Regions from separate parts of the Chungangia koreensis genome, predicted to be linked through region 3. Evidence: riboswitches for the same ligand, from Rfam matches in the RefSeq annotation. Region 3 holds a riboswitch; each other region holds the start of a gene.
The links. Region 3 has a riboswitch for S-adenosylmethionine ahead of metK (methionine adenosyltransferase). Riboswitches for the same ligand answer to the same signal wherever they lie in the genome.
Positions count from the first base shown of each region.

Region 1: linked by a shared signal. The riboswitch ahead of ACFOZY_RS00155 (methionine ABC transporter ATP-binding protein) and the one ahead of metK (methionine adenosyltransferase) in region 3 are both predicted to bind S-adenosylmethionine.
Region 2: linked by a shared signal. The riboswitch ahead of ACFOZY_RS13280 (methionine ABC transporter ATP-binding protein) and the one ahead of metK (methionine adenosyltransferase) in region 3 are both predicted to bind S-adenosylmethionine.

Region 1 covers NZ_JBHSEC010000001.1:19,730-24,725, forward strand. The annotation lists gene ACFOZY_RS00140 (hypothetical protein) at 5-682, shown strand; gene ACFOZY_RS00145 (GNAT family N-acetyltransferase) at 848-1,315, shown strand; gene ACFOZY_RS00150 (hypothetical protein) at 1,317-1,952, shown strand; SAM riboswitch class I at 2,068-2,180, shown strand; gene ACFOZY_RS00155 (methionine ABC transporter ATP-binding protein) at 2,324-3,343, shown strand; gene ACFOZY_RS00160 (methionine ABC transporter permease) at 3,340-4,011, shown strand; gene ACFOZY_RS00165 (MetQ/NlpA family ABC transporter substrate-binding protein) at 4,058-4,921, shown strand; gene ACFOZY_RS00170 (M20 family metallopeptidase) at 4,943-4,996, shown strand, end outside.
Region 2 covers NZ_JBHSEC010000020.1:58,740-63,735, forward strand. The annotation lists gene ACFOZY_RS13270 (MetQ/NlpA family ABC transporter substrate-binding protein) at 1-142, opposite strand, end outside; gene ACFOZY_RS13275 (methionine ABC transporter permease) at 204-872, opposite strand; gene ACFOZY_RS13280 (methionine ABC transporter ATP-binding protein) at 865-1,890, opposite strand; SAM riboswitch class I at 2,025-2,129, opposite strand; gene ACFOZY_RS13285 (thioredoxin family protein) at 2,195-2,497, opposite strand; gene ACFOZY_RS13290 (toprim domain-containing protein) at 2,508-2,849, opposite strand; gene gcvH (glycine cleavage system protein GcvH) at 3,028-3,408, opposite strand; gene ACFOZY_RS13300 (arsenate reductase family protein) at 3,479-3,838, opposite strand; gene ACFOZY_RS13305 (acyl-CoA dehydrogenase family protein) at 4,383-4,996, opposite strand, start outside.
Region 3 covers NZ_JBHSEC010000005.1:1,432-6,427, forward strand. The annotation lists gene ltrA (group II intron reverse transcriptase/maturase) at 1-381, shown strand, start outside; gene pckA (phosphoenolpyruvate carboxykinase (ATP)) at 455-2,041, opposite strand; SAM riboswitch class I at 2,233-2,355, shown strand; gene metK (methionine adenosyltransferase) at 2,606-3,802, shown strand; gene ACFOZY_RS04380 (gamma carbonic anhydrase) at 3,854-4,366, opposite strand; gene ACFOZY_RS04385 (alpha/beta hydrolase) at 4,484-4,996, shown strand, end outside.

The DNA of each region.
Region 1 (4,996 bases), on a different contig from region 3:
AGTTATGAAGATTGAATCCATTACAATGATGGCTGGACATTTAGAAGAAATGAAATATTTCTATACAGAAACCATGGGATTTTCGCTCCAGAGCCAAGGCACAGATTACTTCCGGATAGCCGCGGGCAATACCGAGATTGAATTCAAGCAAGCAGACAACAATCCTTATTATCATTTCGCCTTTGATATTCCTGATAATCAGTTTGAAGAGGCAAAGAATTGGACGAAGGAACGTGTACCATTACTGATTGAGGAGGGGGAAGATGAAGCTTTTTTTGAACATTTTCCTGCCAGAGCGTTTTACTTTGAAGATCCCGCTGGAAATATTGTGGAATTTATAGCGCGACCGACAATCACTGAAAACCGTGTTCATCCATTTACGGTTGAGAGCATTTATTACGTCAGCGAAATGAGTTTAGTCGTTGAAGATCCTAAAGAAGCATATGATGTTTTAAACCAATTAGGTGTTCCTGAACGGGATCGGAAGGAACCGAATCCCGCTGGTTTAACGTTCATGGGTCAGCGACAAGAAGGCTCGTTCTTACTGCTTACTCCACCAGGAAGAAGATGGTACTTCTCTGACAAAGTATCTGCCGTTTTCCCAATGGAAGTTACATTGAACGATGGACAGCGTGTCCAAATCGACGAAGATCATGTTTTAAGAGTTTTGAAAGGGATATGAAAGTTGTGTAGGTCCGTGTAGCACGACCAACGGACAGTGTTCATGTATACAAGTGGAATGATTGTTAGTTGAGTCGGTGAATTTCACCGGCTTTTTTTATTTTTGGCAGGAATACAAACAAAATAAGGAGAATAAGTCAAAAATCAAACCAAGCGAGGTATTGAAATGGTCAAATTGATCATCGTCACAAGAGAGAATTGGAAAGAAGCATTGAATCTAACTGTTGCAGACGAACAAAAAGGCTTTGTACCGACTGTCGCTGTATCTCTTTCTAAGGTCTACATTAAACCGGATGGGGACAATGTCGAATATATTCCGTTTGCGATTTACGACCAACATCAAATGGTTGGATTCGTCATGCATGCTTATGAGGAAAAAACGACAGACAGTTATTGGATTAACGGATTCTTCATTGATCACGAATTTCAAGGAAAGGGCTTCGGAAAAGCAGCCTTATCGGAAATGATTCAGTGGATCACAGAACGGCATCCGCGTTGCGAAGTCATCCGTTTAACAGTTGATCCGGACAATGAGTGGGCAAAAAAGCTTTACGTGAGTTCCGGTTTCCAACCGACAGACTTAAAGTTTGGAGAGGAAGTCGTCTATCAGTTACCGGTGAATGGGGGAATGTAGGATGAAAGGTTATGTAAGTGGATATAAAGAAATGATTATTCCATTCAATTATTTCACGAGAGAGGAGGCGGTTGGACTGATGGTCGTGTTGCCCGGTTCAGGCTATACAGCACAGGCGCCGTTACTTCATTACGCAAATCATTTCTCTGAACAACTACACTATGACTTATTGCAAGTGACATACAATTATAATGACGAGGCATATGACGATTTTACGAATGAAGAGCTTGGTGAAGCTATTAAAATTGATGTACAAACAGTCATTGACGCTATTTTGGGAAAGAAACACTACCCAAATTATTGCTTCATTGCGAAATCACTTGGAACAATCGCACTTAGCTCCGAATTAATGAGAGAAGAGTTCAAGAATGCCAAGGCCGTTTGGCAAACACCTCTGATTCATCGGGAGGATGTGCTCACTTCGATGAGGAACAGCACACAGAAAGGACTATCGATTATTGGGGATGCAGACCAAATTTATAGCGAAGAGCGAGTGGCCTTGGTAGAGCAGAATCCAAATATGATTAGTAAAGTGATTCCTCGTGTAGGGCATGCATTGGATGTTGAAGGAAATGCTTTAAAATCGATTGATATACTGAAAGAAGTCATGACAGAAATACAAGAATTCCTTAAATGAGAAAACCCTTTCAACTATCAGAATAGTTTTATTTTATTAAGTTAGTTGACTTTTCTGCTTTAAAGTCCTAAAGTAAGAATCAATTCTTGCAACAATCGAATAGCAATACATCACTTTCTTATCCAGAGAGATCGAGGGACAGGCCCTATGACATCTCGGCAGCTGGTTCATGACGAATGAACTCTGTGCCAATTCCTGCAAATGCTTATTGCATTTGAAAGATGAGAACGAGATGGTTTTCTTAATGGGAGCCTTCTTTTTTCTTGTGGATAAGAAAAAAGAGGGCTCTTTTTCGTTCGGTAAAAGAAAGGTAGATGACTGCACACAGCATTGTCTGCAAAGAATCAGTTACAGCTTGAGGAGGCAAAAGCATGATCGAATTTAAGCAGGCGGCCAAGACATTCCGGCTCGCCAACCGGGAGGTGCATGCAGTAAAGGAGGTATCTCTCTCCGTCGAGCAGGGAGAAATCTTCGGAATCATCGGTTTTAGTGGCGCTGGGAAAAGTACGTTGCTCCGCTTGGTCAATATGTTGGAACGGCCGACAAGCGGTACGGTTTCCGTACAGGGAGTAGACGTAGCAAGTCTTTCGCAGAAGGAGTTACGCAAACTTCGCCGCCGGATCGGGATGATCTTCCAAAACTTTAACTTATTCAACTCACGGACAGTTGCGGGAAATGTAGCGTATCCGTTGAAATTGGCAGGAGTGCCGAAGAAGGAAATCAATGAACGTGTCGCAGAATTGCTGAGATTTGTTGGTTTGTCCGATAAAGCAAACGATTATCCGGAACAGCTGTCAGGCGGTCAGAAACAGCGGGTCGGCATAGCGCGGGCACTTGCTACATCGCCGGATATTCTAATCTGTGACGAAGCCACTTCTGCTCTCGATCCGGATACAACGGCAGAAATCCTGAAACTCTTAAAAAAGGTCAATAAAGATTTAGGATTAACGATTTTATTGATTACACATGAGATGAACGTCATTCAAACGATTTGTGATCGGGTCGCTGTCATGGAGAATGGGGAAGTCATCGAGCAGGGCTCGGTATTTGACACTTTCACGGACCCGCAACATTCGACGACACAAAGGTTTATCGAATCTGTACAAAAAGATCGTCCGTCCGATCATTTGTTGAATGAATGGAGGGAACGAGGCGGTAAACGCCTATACCGTGTCATCTTCAAAGGAGAAGTGGCAGGGGATCCTGTGTTATCCCGAGTTACCCGGAAGTATGGAGTCGATGTGAATATCGTGTATGGTTCTGTACGCGAGTTACAACAGAAGCTTATAGGAAACCTGTTAGTTTCTTTTGAAGGTGATGAGACCTTAATCCAACAAGTCATCAGTGATTTAAACAACATGGTGGAGATTGAGGAGGTGTCCGTAGAATGACCAGCATGAAGGTAGATTGGGAAACATTTTGGCCGAGGATCGTTGAGGCAACAGGAGAAACGATCCTGATGGTGGCCATCACCCTAATTTTAGGTTCGATTTTTGGGATTGCCATTGGGCTAACGCTCTACGTTACTCGTAGAGGAAACCTTCTTGAGAACCGCATTATTTTTAACTTACTGAACTTCTTGATTAATCTCATACGTCCCATTCCGTTCATCATTTTCCTATTTGCGATCAGTCCATTAACCCGGATTGTTGTAGGAAGTTCGATTGGTATTGGCGGAGCGGTATTCCCCATGACGATTGTTGCAGCATTTTCAATCGCCCGTGTAGTCGAGAACAATTTAGTCAGTATCGATCCTGGTGTAGTAGAAGCTGCAAAAGCAATGGGAGCGAGTCCATACCAAATTATTTTTACAGTTTTAATCCCGGAAGCGCTTGGACCGTTAGTGTTGGGTCTAACATTCATGAGCATCAGTCTGATTGACTTCTCCGCGATGGCCGGAACTGTCGGGGCAGGCGGTCTCGGACATATAGCACAGACGTACGGTTATCAGCGTTTCGACTGGAGTGTCATGCTTGTAACGGTTGTGATCTTAATTACCCTAGTGCAAATTGCGCAATGGATCGGAAACACATTATCACGAAAAATTATGCGACGTTAAATACGATACGAACGACATAAAACATATAAAAGAGGAGATATACATCATGAAAAAAATCTGGTTATTCCTATTTGTCTTACTAGCGGCAACAGTATTAGCAGCTTGTGGCGACTCCGCTTCAAGTGAAGGTGGAGACTCAGAAACTAAAAAAGTAAAAATCGGTGTCACAGGAACTGACGGTGAAGTATGGCCGATCTTGAAAAAGAAAGCTGCAGCAGAAGGCATTGAAATTGAACTGATCGAGTTTGCTGACTACTCACTTCCTAACAAAGCATTACAAGACGGTGACATTGACTTGAACTCATTCCAACACATTGCATTCCTTAGTGCATTCACAGAAGAGACGGGCGCAGACTTGGTACCGATCGGTGCAACTCTAATTGCTCCAATGGGTATTTATTCGGAAAAAATAAAAGATGTAAACGAAATTGAAGAAGGAGCAAAGGTCGCAATTCCAGATGATCCATCCAACCAAGCACGTGCATTGCTGTTGCTTGAATCTGCTGGACTCATTACATTGGCAGACGATTTCGGATTATTCGGAGACCCATCCAAGATCGAAGAAAATCCTAAAAACTTAGACATCATCCCTATGGTTGCGCAACAAACACCGCTTGTATTGCCGGATGTAGCCATTTCTGTCATTAACAATGGTGTAGCTGGTCAAGCTGGTTTCGACCCAGCAAAAGATCCAATTTACCTAGAAGATGGTGCTGACAAAAATGCTATCCCTTATGTAAACATTTTCGCAGCACGTGGTGAAGACAAGGACAACGAAACATTCAATCGCATCGTTGAACTTTACCATTCAGAAGAAGTGGAAGAAGCAGTGAAGAAAGATACGAACGGCGGATCGTTTGTCGTTGACATCACAGAAGAAGAATTACTTGAGGTGTATGAAGGACTTTAATTCCAAAGAGGAGGAGTTATCATGAGTACAACGTTGAACGGTTTAGATTTAATCACGGAATCCATCGAGCAAAAT
Region 2 (4,996 bases), on a different contig from region 3:
GAGTATTGGAAGCACCAACTTTCAATTCTTTCAGTTCGCTGCCATTGCCGGATCCGTTCGAAGATCCTTCATCACTTGTTCCGCAAGCTGCTAATGCTAAAGCACTGACGGATAATACAATTCCTGCTACAAACTTCTTCATCGTTGTAAACTCTCCTTTTGTCTTCAAAATGTCTATGTGGACGGGTTCCCCCGTTGTCACCTTATCGTTTGTCAATCCTGGATGTAATGGAATCCCCGATCCACTGGATGAGGAACACCATGATTAAGATTAAAACTGTACCTACAAATGTAACGTCTTCCCTGCTTCGCTGGAAACCGTCCATATAAACAAGGTTTCCAAGTCCGCCGGCACCAATGATTCCAGCCATCGCGGTATAGCCAATCAGAGCAATGGCAGTGACGGTAATACCGGAAAGTAAAGCTGGTAATGACTCGGGGAAGAGTACTTTGAATATGATTGTCGAAGTCTTGGCACCCATTGATCTCGCTGCCTCAATTACCCCTTTATCAATCTCACGAAGTGCAATCAATACCATCCTTGCATAGAACGGTGCCGCTCCGATTATCAGAGCCGGCAAAGCTGCATTCGGTCCGCGGATGGAGCCGAGCAAGAATTTCGTCAACGGTATTAATAGGATGATTAAAATAATGAATGGAATCGATCTGAATATATTCACGAATGCACCTGTTAATATATTTGAAAACCGATTCGCCCATAATTGATGAGGACTTGTCAAAAAGAGCAAAATCCCTAAAGCAAGACCGATTACAAAAGTCAGTGCAGTTGCGATCGCTGTCATATACAGTGTCTCGAGAGTTGCTTCCCACATCAGTTCCCAGTCGACATTCGGAAATAACTGACTAAGCATGTGTTAACACCTCCGTTTTGACTCCTTCATCATGAAGGAACTGGATAGCCTGATTGATCAATTCGGGTTTCCCGTCAATGTGAAGGATCAGGGTTCCGTAAGCTCCACCCTTCGTATGAGAAACATTGCCGTGAGCAATATTCACTTCCACATCGAAATTTCTGATCAATCTCGAAAGGATTGGCTGTTCAGTTCGATCACCTACGAATATAAGCTTGATGAGCTTACCGGTGTTAAATTGACTCAATAATTTCGAAACCGTTTCTATAGAATCCCCCGACTCGGTAATTTGAGCTACAAATCGCTTCGTGATCTGTTGTTTCGGAGATTGGAATACCTCCAACACATTTCCTAACTCCACTACTTTTCCTGCTTCCATTACAGCAACACGATGACAGATTTTACGGATGACGTGCATTTCATGAGTAATGAGGACAATCGTCAATCCCAATCGCTCATTAATATCCACCAGCAACTCCAAAATGGAATCCGTCGTTTCCGGATCCAGAGCCGATGTCGCTTCATCACAGAGAAGGACTTCCGGTTCATTGGCGAGGGCACGTGCAATTCCGACGCGCTGCTTTTGTCCACCTGATAGTTGTGACGGAAAAGCATTTTCTCTCCCAGTGAGACCGACCAATTCGATTAGTTCTAGAACACGTTTTTTTCGTTGTTCTTTAGCAACCCCTGCTATTTCAAGAGGGAATTCGATATTTTCGGCAACCGTTCTGGACCAAAGCAAGTTGAAATGCTGGAAGATCATGCTGACTTTCTGTCGGGCGTTCCGCAGCTTCTGACCACTAATGGATGAAATTTCTTGTCCGTTCACAGTAACCGTTCCGGCAGTAGGCTTTTCCAATCCGTTCAACAACCGGATCAATGTACTTTTTCCGGCACCACTATAGCCGATCACACCAAATATTTCACCTTGACGTACCGAAAGGTTCACACTGTCCACGGCAGTCAACGTTCCTTTATCCGTTTGGAAAGTTTTCGTAATGTTAGTTAACTCAATCAAATCCTTCTCACCTCCGAACCAAATTTCCTGTATGTCTCAATAATTGGCGTTCTATCTATATTCTTACCCCAAAATAAAAACCTTTCCGCAAGAAGAGCAGAAAGGTTACGCATACGTAAAAACGATCGTCCATTCTCTCATCTACCAAAGCCTTCGCTTTGTGTGAATTGGCACCATTTCATTTTCATGACGGTTGCCGGGTTTCATCGGGCACATCCCTCCACCTCTCGCAATAAGAGCAAACATATTCAATTATGAAACACATTAATGGTTACTTTAACACGGCAAAGTATCTTCGTCAAGGTCATTTCTTCAATTTTTCATATAGATGTGGAACAGACTGAAAAGCGTAAATTTTTTCTTTCAATTCACCGTTCTCGGTAATTACGAGGCACGGAACGCTTTCGATTTCATAATCGATCGCCAAGTCTTCCAAATAATTGAGATTGGCCTTGCCGATCGGCACATCCTTAACCAATTCCGCGACAACGTCCATCATTTTTCCAGCGACTTGGCACGTGCCGCATAAAGGCGTATATAAGTAAAACGCTGTAACATTCGATTGTTCTTTTTGCTGTTCAAAGTCCGCACGCGTCCATTCTAACATCGAATCACCCTTACACAAAAAATTCGCTGCGTATATCAATATTTGCAGCCATTAGTAGGTTTGCTAAAACTTTAATAGGGGTGGTAGCCACCTCACGATAAACTGGTTCTGTATATAAATGCATCGCCTCTGGGTATTCTCGTTTAAACAATGCTCTCAATTTCTCGCCCGATTTATCAGCATCGACAAAGACAAAAAGTTCCGATCCATCATATGGTGCCATCAGTTCTTCCAGCCTCGTCGGGCTAACTGTCCCATTCGTACACAAAATGACGACAGGTTCTGCTATGAGCGGCTCAATCCTTTTCTTATCAGAAAGACCTTCTACAATGATCACTTTTTCACCAAACATCGCAAGCACCCCTAATCACCGTTTTCCGGCAGATACCATTGGGTAAATTGACTCTCCGGATCATCTATACGAACATTTTACCCTAAATGAACCGTTATCCACCTTTCCACACGGTTTCATTCACTTTTTATAGTTAATGAAAAAAACGCCGGCAGAATGTCGGCGTTTTCATGTATGCTCAGGCATTGATCAATTCTTCATATTCTTCAGCAGATAATAGAGCATCCAACTCCGCCAAATCGGCAGGCTCAACCACTATCATCCACGCGTCACCGTAGGAATCTTCGTTAACCAATTCCGGGCTGTCTTCTAAACGTCCATTCACTTCCACTACTTTACCGCTGATTGGCGCATAAAGTTCTGAAACCGTCTTAACAGATTCCACACTTCCGAAAGCATCGTCAACTTTAATGTCGTCGCCGACTTGCGGCAGCTCAACAAATACGATATCACCTAGTTCGGATTGTGCAAATTCTGTAATGCCGATACGTACTTTGCCGTCTTCAAGTTTTACCCATTCGTGTTCTTTTGAATATTTAAGTTCTTTTGGCAAGCTCATTTGGACCCCTCCAGCATTTAAATACATTCAGCATAAGTGTTACATAATTTCACTTGAAATACAAGATGATTTAACGACTCCACGCCTCTTCAAATTCATTTTCTTTAAAGCCGACAGTGACCTTTTTTCCATCTGAAACAATCGGCCGTTTAATCAGCATTCCATCTGACGCAAGTAATTGAATTTGTTCTTCATCAGACATTGTTGGTAGCTTGTCCTTTAGATTTAACTCTTTGTATTTGAGACCGCTTGTATTGAAGAACTTTTTAAGGGGTAGTCCGCTGTTTTGGATATATTCCTTTAATTGTTCAGCAGACGGAGGGGTTTCCGCAATATTATTGTCGGTATAGTCGATCCCTTGTTCGTCCAGCCATTTCTTTGCTTTTCTGCACGTGCCGCATTTTGGATAACCATAGTATGTAAGTGTCATGGATTATCTCCTTTTTTCTTTTCATTGTATCAAAATGAATTGAACAAGTCCTTTCTTTGACAGGATGCTTCGGTTCAATAGGATAAAACAATGCATATCGACTAATCGATCGTAAAGTTTAAAAAAGAATTATTATTACTGCAGAAGATATATCTGGAGCAATCTCTCCAGACGGTCGCTTTCCGCGGGCTCGCGCCAAGCCTCCTCGCTGCGCTTGCGGGGTCTTGGACTGTCTCGCTGTCCCGCAGGAGTCGCCGCCTTCCGCTTATTGCACATACTAAAATAGATAGTATTATGTGGATAAATTCATTCAAAATTGTATAACAAGCAGTTCTCTCCACGTAGACTCCTGTGGGAATAGCTTGAGCTGAAGACCCCGCAGGAACGTAGTGACGAGGAGGCTGAAGCCAAGCCCACGGAAAGCGAAGTGGCGAGAACTGCTGATTAATAAAAAACGACTTATGCAAAGTCTGTTCGGTAGTATTGGGAGGTTTATTAAATAAATTGACCGGACCGCTTTAAGCGATCCGGTCTCCTTTTTTTATCAAACTACATATTTTTCCGCATCGATCAATTTGACCGAAGCCTCACGCTTCAATTTGATCAAGTTCTTCGGATTGTAACGGGTCAGCTTACGAAGCGCGGAAAGCATCATACGTAGGTCGTCTCCTTCGACAGAAGCGATCAATGTTTCCTTTGCATCTCTCTCGATTTGCTCCATAGCCTCTTGACAGAAGATCTCTGTATAGAGGATCTTCTGTGCTGCCTTTTCCTCTCCGTCACGTGCGATTGCTTTTTCCGTACGTAATAATGCGGATTCCATGGCGAACAAGTTATTTGCAATGTCCGCGATGTTCACTAACACTTCCTGTTCCGCTTCCAATTTTGTACCGAAACGTGTTGCGGCCATACCAGCTGCCAACAAACCGATTTTCTTCGCGTTCTTCACTAAATATTTCTCTTGTGCCAATGGTGCGTCTTCAATTTCCTCCGGCATCATCATAAGCAATTCTTCTTGTAATCCTTGCGCTTTTTGCAATAAAGGAAGCTCGCCTTTCATTGCTTTACGTAGGAATGTTCCTGGTACTAATAGTCGGTTGATTTCATTTGTCCCTTCAAAGATCCGGTTGATCCGGGAATCACGGTAAATCCGCTCTA
Region 3 (4,996 bases):
ATCCGGGAAATCACTTCACGGAAGAAGCCCTACACTATGGAATACCGGATTGGGAAATTAAATCAATACTTAAAAGGATGGTGCGGATACTTCGCTCTGGCTGATACGCCGAGTATATTGAAGCACTTGGATTCGTGGATTCGTAGAAGACTTCGGATGTGCATGTGGAAGGATTGGAAGAACCCAAGAACACGGGTGAGGAAACTCATTGGCATAGGCGTTCCACAATGGAAAGCTTATGAATGGGGAAACTCGCGGAAAGGATATTGGCGAGTCTCAAATAGCCCCATCATGCACAGAACCCTCGGGAACTCCTTTTGGAGTTCCCAAGGGCTCGAAAGTCTATATTTCCGTTATGAAAGTTTGCGTCAATCATCTTAATTGAACCGCCGTATACCGAACGGTACGTACGGTGGTGTGAGAGGTCGGGGGTTAGTCACCCCCTCCTACTCGATTAAGCTAATGGGCCACCTTTAAGAGGGATTGTAGGATCTACATGGCTGAACTTTTTGAAGTTTTCACGGAATTGGCTCGCCAATTCTTTTGCTTTGACGTCATACGCCGCTTTATCTTCCCACGCATTGCGTGGATTTAGAACTTCAGAAGGAACACCTGGAATTTCTTTCGGCATTTCAAGGCCGAAAATTTCATTTACTTCCGTTTGTATATTGTTCAATTCTCCGTTTAGGGCAGCTCTTACCATAGCACGTGTATAACTTAGCTTCATACGGCTACCTACACCGTATTCGCCGCCAGTCCAGCCAGTATTCACCAAGAATACTTGTGAACCATGCTGGTCGATTTTGTCTCCGAGCATTTCAGCATATACAGCAGCAGGAAGTGGCAGGAACGGTGAACCGAAGCAAGTTGAGAACGTTGCTTGCGGAGTAGTGATACCACGTTCTGTTCCAGCAAGTTTAGAAGTGAAACCACTTAGGAAGTGGTACATGGCTTGTTCTTTCGTCAATTTACTGATTGGAGGCAGTACGCCGAATGCATCAGCAGTCAAGAAGATGATTGCTTTCGGATGTCCCGCTACGGACGGCTCAACGATATTGTCGATCGCCTGGATGGGATAAGCTGCACGAGTATTTTCAGTAAGGGAACCATTATCGTAATCCGGTTTGCGTGTTTGCTCATCCAATACCACGTTTTCAAGGACAGCGCCGAATTGGATCGCATTAAAAATTTGTGGCTCCTTCTCTTCGGATAGATTGATACACTTCGCGTAGCAACCACCTTCGATGTTGAAAACTCCATTGTCAGACCAACCATGCTCATCGTCACCAATCAGTTTACGGTCGGCATCTGCAGATAGTGTCGTTTTTCCTGTTCCGGAAAGACCGAAGAACAAAGCAACATCACCGTCTTCACCTACGTTAGCCGAGCAGTGCATTGGTAGAATACCTTGTTCAGGGAGCAAGTAGTTCATAATGGAGAAGATGGATTTTTTCATTTCTCCAGCATATTCAGTACCGCCAATTAGAACAATGCGTTTTTCCATTGAAACGATGATGAATGTTTCAGAATTTGTACCATCTACTGCAGGATCCGCTTTGAATGTTGGTGCAGAAACAATCGTGAATTGAGATTCATGTGTTTTTAATTCATCTTCTGTTGGACGGATGAATAATTGATGAACAAAAAGATTATGCCAAGCGAATTCATTCACGACTTGAATGGCAAGGCGTGATTCTGGATCTGCCCCTGCAAATCCTTTGAAAACGAAAAGCTCATCTCTTGTCTTTAAGTGGTTCAGTACTTTATTATATAAAGCATCGAATTTGTCTGCAGCAATCGGCTGATTAACAGAGCCCCAATCTATTTTTTCAAAGGAGGAAGGCTCTTCGACAATAAATTTGTCTTTAGGCGAACGGCCAGTGTATTTGCCGGTTTCGGCAGTCAATGCACCAGTTGAAGATAATACTGCTTCCCCGCGGGATGTTGCTTTTTCTACCAATTGGGGTACAGATAACTGGATATGCACATGTTCACTTGCCATTAATTCTTTAAGCCCATTATCAATTTTCGCTGAAATCATGGATATGTACCTTCCTTCGCTGATATTCCTAACTTAATAGGTCATTTCGTGTGAATTAGTATAACACATTTAGATAATAAACTATACTAATTGTATGCACAAGTCTTTTAATTGTTCATCAATAAATTGTAACAATTGAAATCAATTGACACGAACAGACTGTTTTCGTATGATGTAAAATTGAACGGATACTCTTATTCCGAGCAGGTGGAGGGGTCAGGCCCTATGAAACCCGGCAACCTGTTGTTATGAACAAAGTAGTAATGGCAAAGGTGCTCAACCTGAGGCAAGGAATTGACCTTGGACGATAAGAGTGAAAGGTGTTTTAAGAAGAGAATCCTTTCCTCATTTAGTGAAGGACTTCAGCGGAAGATGATCGATATGGGTCATGGCATGGAGTTCGTCTGTTGGGGAAAGTTTTTTTTTGGACGAATCGACCTGAACCTCGTGTGCAGAAGCCCGGAACGGCTATAGAAGTTCAAACCTTCGGGAAGACTTGACATGGGAAATGAGTACCGTATCAAACTTGAGAGCAATCTCGCACGATTTGAAGGAGGAATACAATTGACAAATCGCCGTCTATTTACGTCGGAATCCGTAACGGAAGGACATCCGGATAAAATTTGTGATCAGATCTCTGATGCGATTTTGGATGCCATTTTGACAGAAGACCCTAATGCACGTGTGGCATGTGAAACGACTGTTACAACAGGACTTGTTTTAGTAGCAGGGGAAATCACGACATCGACTTATGTCGATATTCCGAAAGTTGTTCGTGAAACTGTTCGTGAAATCGGCTACACACGCGCTAAATATGGTTTTGACTCAGAGACTTCGGCTGTATTGACTGCCATTGATGAGCAATCCGCTGATATCGCAATGGGCGTTGATCAGGCTTTGGAAGCACGTGAAGGGTCAATGAGTGATGCAGAACTTGAAGCAATCGGAGCAGGAGACCAAGGTCTGATGTTCGGTTTTGCTTGTAATGAAACACCAGAGCTTATGCCGCTTCCAATCAGTTTGGCGCACAAATTGGCACGCCGTTTAGCTGAAGTAAGAAAAGAGGACATTCTTCCTTACTTGCGTCCGGATGGAAAAACGCAAGTCACGGTTGAATATGATGAAAACAATAATCCGGTGCGCATCGATACGATAGTCATTTCAACTCAGCATCATCCGGAAGTGACACTTGAACAAATTCAGCGCAATCTTAAAGAGTATGTAATTCAGCCGGTAGTTCCTGCTGAATTGATCGACGAAAACACAAAGTACTTCATTAATCCGACAGGCCGTTTCGTGATCGGCGGACCTCAAGGGGATGCAGGTCTTACTGGCCGTAAAATCATCGTAGACACATATGGAGGTTATGCACGCCATGGAGGCGGTGCATTTTCCGGTAAGGATCCGACAAAGGTGGACCGATCTGCGGCATATGCTGCGCGTTATGTAGCAAAGAACATCGTTGCAGCAGGTCTTGCTGATCGTTGTGAAGTCCAATTGGCATATGCAATCGGTGTGGCCAAACCGGTATCCATTGCAATTGATACATTTGGAACTGGTAAGGCAGAAGAAAAAGATCTTGTCGAGTGGGTACGCGAGTTATTCGACCTTCGTCCTGCAGGTATTATTAAGATGCTTGATCTACGCCGTGCGATTTACAAGCAAACAGCTGCGTATGGTCACTTCGGCCGTACGGATATCGATGTTCCTTGGGAGAAAACTGATAAGGCTGCTGCATTGAAAGAAAAAGCAGGATTATAAATAAGAAGGAATCTGCAAACCTGTAAGGGTAAGCAGATTCCTTTTCATTTGTCATTTTTGATGTTGTTTATAAATTTGTGCCTTTTCAGCGTACTCGTTGTAAATGCGATTCATTTCCATTTTGTCTTCATCATTTAGTTCACGGACAACTTTTACTGGACTGCCGAAAGCCAACATACCTGGAGGAATTTTCTTTCCAGGCGGTACCAGTGTACCTGCTCCGATGAAGGCGCCTTCTCCAATTTCAGCACCGTCTAAAATGATGGACCCCATTCCGACTAATGCCCCTTTTCGCACAATACAACTATGTAGCGTCACTTGATGGCCAATCGTTACATTGTCCTCTAAAATAAGTGGGTTTCCAGGACTTTGATGAAGACAGCATAAATCTTGGATGTTCACTTTTTTGCCAATAATCGTTGGTGCAACATCACCCCGGATGACGGAATTGAACCATACCGATGATTCAGGCCCAATCGTTACATCGCCCGAAATAGTCGTATAATCCGCAATATAAACGGATGGGTCAATTTGTGGGGTTTTTTCCTTATAAGGATAAATCATCTTTGTCACCTCTTTCCTTTATTATTGTATAATAATAGTAGCAAATTAGGCACCAACAGAGAAACGTTTCAATAGAAAAGAGTCAGGGAACGTACTAGTACAATAGGAGGGAATAGCATGTGGAAATGGGAAGCTGAAGGGCAGCCGAAAGCTGTGGTTGCTATCGTACATAGTGCTTATGAACATCATCGGCGCTATGCCTGGCTGATTGAGCGGTTTCGTACTGCTGGGTTCCATGTGGTGATGGGAGATCTCCCTGGACACGGGGATGCAAGTCTTTCACATGCTGCCCATGATTCAAGTTTTGAAGAATATGAAAAGTTTGTTCATGAATTGGTGAAGGTTGGCCTTTCTCATAATTTACCTCTTTTTGTCATCGGACACGGAATGGGCGCAACTTTAATGATGAATAAATTGCATAGTAAGGAACTCAGTATCGCTGGAGTGGTATTAAGCTCTCCTTGGCTTCACTTAGTCCAGACTCCCCCAAAGACATTAACGGGAATCGGTAAGATTGCGACGAATATGAAAATCAAACATGATCTGCCTATAAAGCAAATGACCCGTAATTTTGATGTATACAAACTTGAAAAGGATGATCCCCTTTATAATCCTGTGATTACGTCGAGT